One region of the Cytobacillus sp. C11.1 genome, then DNA from elsewhere that is predicted to be linked to it. Evidence: riboswitches for the same ligand, from Rfam matches in the RefSeq annotation. Region 1 holds a riboswitch; the other holds the start of a gene.

Region 1 (3,137 bases):
GCACCAGCTTCCCGGCCGCCTGCAATTCCGAAAACAGCGACAGCGCCTGCTCCTTTAGGCAAATATTTATCAGCTAGAGCTTTATCCGGATTGCTTTCATGGCCTGGGTAAAGCACCCAGTTAACAGCAGGGTGGGCTTCCAGGTATTCAACCACTTTCTTCGTATTCGCAATATGCTCCTTCATTCTCACATGCAAAGTCTCTAGTCCCAATGTGAACTGGAATGCACTTTGCGCACTCATTGCAGGCCCCAAATCTCTTAAAAGCTGTACTCTGGCTTTAATGATATAAGCAGCCTCGCCAATTGCTTCACTATAAACAATATCATGGTAGCTTGGATCCGGTTCTGTGAAGCCAGGAAACTTCGGTGAATTCCAATCAAACTTTCCGCCATCAACGATAATGCCGCCCATTGTTGTTCCATTGCCAAGCAGCCATTTAGTCGCTGAGTGAATAACGATATCAGCTCCATGCTCAATCGGCCTGCATAAATAAGGTGTAGCAAAGGTATTATCAACGATTATTGGAACACCGTTTTCATGAGCAATAGCAGCCACCTTTTCAAGATCAAGCACCTTCAAACTCGGGTTTCCAATTGTTTCAGCAAAAACTGCCTTGGTTTTATCTGTTATGGCGTTTCGGAAGTTTTCCGGTTCTTTTGGATCCACAAACTTGACATCAATCCCGTACTTAGGAAGTGTGACTGCAAACAAATTATAAGTACCGCCATATAGATTGGAGGCCGCAACAATCTCATCCCCGGCCTGGGCAAGATTTAGGATTGCCAGAGTAATAGCAGATTGACCGCTTGCAAGCGCCAAAGCACCGACTCCGCCTTCAAGCAAAGCCACTCTTTCCTCAAATACACTTACAGTGGGATTATGTATCCGGCTATAAATGTATCCAGGTTCCTTTAATGCAAAAAGATCTGCGGCATGGTCTGTATTTTTGAATTGGTAAGCATTGTTCTGGTAAATCGGCACTGCTCTTGCCCCCGTAACCGGATCAGGATTCAGTCCCCCATGTACTCCTAGTGTTTCAAAACGGTAGCTTTTTTGTTTGTCAGTCATGTTTCTCTCTCCTTTATTTGTTATTGTCTAATAAAATATTTATGAATTCTGCCCGTTGATTTCAGCACGGGGCACTCAGCGAACCCGCGGGGAGGATTGCGAGCCTCCTCGGCTTCGCCTGCGGGGTCTCGCACTTCCCTCTTTTCCCGCTGGAGTCGAGTGCCCTTCGCTACAATCAACTCAGTTGGTTAAAATACGTTTGCCTTCAAAAAACAACAAACTCTAAGAAAACTGCCTTAATAAAATAGCTCACTTTCCTGCAGGATCCGGGAGCCTACTCGGTGAAAATGCGAATGCATTTACGAGGAGCTCTGCCTTCCGCTACAATCAAAAGGGTGCCAAAATCACGAATAGCCTTAACACAGCCAATAAACTAAATTCAGCTAAAAAAGCAGTACTTCAATTTTCCCTGACTTTTTGAACTTCCCATTAGAAGAGCCGAAAAAACCCTCTTCACAAGAAGAGGGCTATACCATCTCTTCTTATCTTCCAGAGCCAAATTGCTCTGCTGGATTTAGCACCGTGTAAACTACCGGTTGCCGGGCTTCGTTGGGCCAGTCCCTCCGCCACTCTTGATAAGAATATTCAGTTAATTTTCAAGTTAAAGTGATACTATCATACTTTTTCAAAAGTGGTCAAGTGTTTTCATATCAAATCTTGATCTTGCCTAAACAGAAAAAGGACTCAAGCAAAAGAGTTTTTCGGAAGGTGGTGTCTATTGCTATATCTTTCCGGGTTAGGGCTTCTCTAAGCTTGACCCTGCCGGAAATAATTGAATGAATAGCCTCTTCAGAACCTGTTATCTTAACATCAAATTTCTTTGTTCGCCTGGCTTTCCTGATTTCCCCTTTTGAAATCTGCAGAGGTATGCTAATATTTCCCGCTTGGATAAGGATAGAAAAAGTCGATTTTCTTAATAAATATCCTACATGGCCTTTTGCTTGGTTCTCCCTGACAAATAGATCTGCTAAATCTTCCATAGCCTCACCCCTTGTACGTACTGGGTCTCTTCCTTTTATATTCAGTAATTGCGTTTTACAGTCCTTTTATTTTTGTTCGACAAATACAGCATAAAAAAAAGACAATGCCCTTTTTTTATTAGGCATTATCATTCATTTCCCGAGAAATATGTCAGATTATACTGCTTTTACTGCAGGATTGGCAGCTTTTGTCTTATTGTAGCTTCTAAACACGAAGAAAAAATAAAGAGATCCGATAAGATACAATGACGCAGTAATCGAGAAGACGAGTGCATAACCCCAGTAAGCCCCGTATTTAATGACGATTCCGGTTGATACGGGACCCATTACCGCCCAGCCAAGATTAAATACCATTTGATTAATAGAGTTTGCGAGCCCCTTCATTGAATCATCTACCTTGGACATCATGAGCGACATTTGGATTGGATTTCCTGCGTTCATCAGGGCCTGGCGGAATAGAAAACCGATGGCAGCCAGCCATAGGTGTTCCGTATAAGCGGTCAAAAGCAGGAATGGAAGCGACATTAGCTGCAGAAACACGACAGCTTTGACTTCCCCAACCTTCCTTACGACGATAGGGCCGATAATCATTGCAAAAGCAGTAGCTGCCTGACCAAGGGAAATAATAAATCCAATCACAGAATTTGATGCGGCAAAGCGGTCAGCGAAATACAAATTCAGATAAGGAATAACTAATCCAGCCCCAAACCCAATCAGCAGCTGAGCAAAAGCAAACATGGCAATAATTTTAATACCGTCATTTTTAAACGTAAGGTCTTTAAAAGAGAATCTCTTTATGGATTTGTCTTCCTTCTTATCTTTACGCATTTCATTGAAACGCAGTATTGGTATCAGTCCAGCCATAAAAAACAGGCTCCCAATTAAAAGCGTGATCCGAAGACTGTTCAGGTGGGTAGTAAATAGAGAAAATATGTCCGTTAGGATCCCGCCGCTCAGATTGCCTATTACATTAGCTCCGGTCATGATCGCAAAATGAATGCTAAATAGGTGAACCCTCTGATCAGCCTTTGAATTTTCGGCCAGCCACGGAATGCTGGATACCTGCAAAAAGGCTGTCGTCAGCCCT
Region 2 (3,137 bases), 2.5 Mb from region 1:
GCATTATGCTCATATTCAAAGTGTCGTTCAAAACATGAAGCGTTTTTCACAGAGCGGCTTAGAGCAGTTGGAACGTGACAAAGAACGGGCAGAAAAAGCGCAAAACTTCTGGGCAAGCCGTGCAAGCATGAAGGTGATGAGCATTGCAGAAGCGATTCGTTCCATGATTGCGAAAATGAAGCTGAAAAATGAACGGGGATCTTTCCCGCTTGTTCAGCTAAAAGAAGACATCCTGCCTAAAAAAGCGGAAGAGGTCGAACCGCTGCTGAAACAGCATTTTGTTTCAGCCATTAACAAAATTACGAAGCGATTCGAGTTGATTGACGACAGTAATTTGGAGCTGGATCAGGAAATCAAGCAGCTCATCAGTGATGAGCAGATTTTATTTGTCTCCCTCAGAAATCGATACCCAGAGATTTTGGTTTATAACATGCGTACAGACAATGCCTTTATGTATGGAAAGCCACAGCGCGAACATTATTCAACCTGGCAGACGATCAACCAGGGTTCGAAAACGAAATCCGATGGCAGCGGCGGCCAAAAGCTATCTGCCCGAATGGTCATGATGATGATGCTTCTATCTGTTAAGAGTGAAACTGACCAAAGCTGGGTTCCGTTAGTCTGTGATAATCCGTTTGGCCAAGCGGCATCGGCCCATGTGCTTGACCCAATCTTCGCTGTTGCCGATAAACTGAAGTTCCAATTCATCGTCGTCACGCCGCCTGAACTGGTGAAAACAGAAATCAGCCAGAGGTTTGATGCATATTATAAATTGGACTTTATTCGGGAAAAAGGAAAAGAGGTCGTGTCGGATACGATTGTTCCGGCGTTTCGTATTTATCAGGGGGAGGAAGTTGTTCAATAGAACCTCGTACCCTGCTAAAAAGGAATAGGTTTTTTGAAGAGAGGTATTAAAGTATTGCCATTTTGCTAAAACTATGCAATACTTTATTCGAAATTAATTATAATTCTATAATCAAATTCTTATCCAGAGAGGTGGAGGGACTGGCCCTGCGAAGCCTCAGCAACCCCTGATTATTTCAGGAAGGTGCTAATTCCAACAGAGTTAACGCTCTGGGAGATAAGAGGTCGTTAATAAAGTACAAAGGCCTCTTATGATAAGAGGTCTTTTTTGTTGCCTTTTTATCAAATGAATGGGATATAAAGATACGAGCTATGGAAGAGGAGGAATTGACATAATGGAAAGCAGCGTTATACAGGTACCGGAAGCTTACGTAAAGATATTACAGGAATCGCAACTGCTCGGCTTTGAGCAGTCATGTGATAGAAAAACAGGTTTTTTACTAAAGGGATTGGCTGCCTCAAAACCAGGGGGCAGCTTTTTAGAGCTGGGAACAGGTACAGGAGCGTCTGCTTCCTGGATCATCGATGGAATGGATGAAATCAGCACGCTTACAACGGTTGACATTGATTCAAGAGTTCAGTCCATCGCAAGAAGGCACCTGGGGAATGACAGGAGAGTATCATTTTGCTGCGAGGACGGAGCAGCCTTTATTCAAAACCTATCAGAACGGTTTGACTTTATTTTTGCCGATACGTGGCCGGGAAAATTCGAGCTGTTGGACAAAACGTTGGACCATTTAAATGTTGGCGGTTTTTATGTGATTCATGATGTGTTTCCGCAATCGAAATTACCAGAAAAATATAGAATCAAAGCAACTAAACTCTTAAAAACTTTGCAGGACAGACCTGACCTGGACATTACAGAATTAGATTGGTCTACCGGGCTGATATTGGCAGTTAAGACTGGGGTTAATTTATAGAATGAAATTATCACTAGAATTGGGGGATCGTTCATGAATCTTGTGAAAAATCAGGTTGAACATGTACTGCATGAGGGTGAAAACGTTATTGAATGTTTAAGCTGTTCATTAGTAGCACATTACTGTTTAGCACCGCAGGCAGGCTTCTTTGCGGCAACGAACAAAAGACTGCTATTCTGTGGAATCCAGGTATCAGACACAAACAAGGAATTTGTTGAAGAATTTGAGTATAGGAATATCGCTTCCCTTTCAGAAAAAAGAGGAATCACAGGAAAGCATATTCATTTGTACTATAATCAAGACTTGTACAAATTCCAGCAAATTCAGGGCATGAATATGTTTGATTTTATGGTGGCTGTTAAGGAGAAGATGTGCTTGTTTTCCACTTCAACAAAAGAGCGTTATCCTGTAAGATAAGCGCTCTTTTCAACTTAGGTATTGGTTTTAATAAATTAAAAAGGGCGAAAATATTTGAATATATGCCTCGGGGTTTTTTATAAGAATCGTAAGAAATCCTAATTACTTACGTAATCTTTCCATACATTAGCGATTAAATGGACCCCTCTCTGAATTTCCTGCATAGTGGGTGCACCATATCCAAGCATTACTTGATGGTTTGGCTTGTGAAGCAGATACATAGGTGAAACAGCATCAATTTCAACTCCTCTTGACTTTGCCAGTTCGATTGCTTTTGATTCATTCAATCCTTCGGGTAATGTCACGATGATATGTAAGCCTGCTGTATCCCCTATGATTTCAAATTGTTCTCCCAAATGGTTTGATAGGCTTTCTATTAAACAGTTTCTTTTGGCTCGGTATAGAGTTCTCATTTTTGCTATATGGGATATATAATTTCCTTCTTCCATAAAATTTGCAGCAACCCGCTGATCAATTCTTGAAACAGTCGATTTTTGATAAGTATTAAACTTTTCAAAGTCTTGTTGAAGAGAAGCTGGCATAACAAGATAACTTATTCGAAGGGACGGCAGCAATGTTTTTGAAAAGGTGCCAAAGTAAAGCACACGGTCTTTTGAATCCAGATGGGATAATGTCGGGATAGGTGCTCCTTTGTAGCGAAATTCAGAATCATAGTCATCCTCGATAATATGAGCATCCTCTTTATCTGCCCAATTTAATAACTCAGCCCTTCTAGCAATAGACATTATCGTGCCGGTCGGATATTGATGAGCTGGTGTCAAATATAATAGTTTTACTGGCTCATTAGGCACACGGCATCCTTCTTCATCCACAGAAATCGGATGACATGGCAGCTGTAATTGTTCAAAAACAGATTTTGCCCGAATAAAACCAGGATCCTCTGTTCCGATGGCTCTCCGGTTAAAAAACAAACAT

Evidence for each region. Region 1 has a riboswitch for S-adenosylmethionine ahead of AC3ZVC_RS07865 (O-acetylhomoserine aminocarboxypropyltransferase/cysteine synthase family protein). Riboswitches for the same ligand answer to the same signal wherever they lie in the genome.
Region 2: it holds a riboswitch for S-adenosylmethionine, as region 1 does, so the genes downstream of both, AC3ZVC_RS20180 (O-methyltransferase) here and AC3ZVC_RS07865 (O-acetylhomoserine aminocarboxypropyltransferase/cysteine synthase family protein) in region 1, are expected to answer to the same signal.

Annotation. Positions count from the first base shown of each region.
Region 1 is NZ_CM176935.1:1,596,436-1,599,572, reverse strand. It holds gene AC3ZVC_RS07865 (O-acetylhomoserine aminocarboxypropyltransferase/cysteine synthase family protein) at 1-1,070, opposite strand, end outside; SAM riboswitch class I at 1,550-1,652, opposite strand; gene AC3ZVC_RS07860 (SCP2 sterol-binding domain-containing protein) at 1,721-2,050, opposite strand; gene AC3ZVC_RS07855 (MFS transporter) at 2,207-3,137, opposite strand, start outside.
Region 2 is NZ_CM176935.1:4,065,346-4,068,482, reverse strand. It holds gene AC3ZVC_RS20185 (coiled-coil domain-containing protein) at 1-865, shown strand, start outside; SAM riboswitch class I at 982-1,088, shown strand; gene AC3ZVC_RS20180 (O-methyltransferase) at 1,200-1,784, shown strand; gene AC3ZVC_RS20175 (PH domain-containing protein) at 1,818-2,201, shown strand; gene pdxR (MocR-like pyridoxine biosynthesis transcription factor PdxR) at 2,300-3,137, opposite strand, start outside.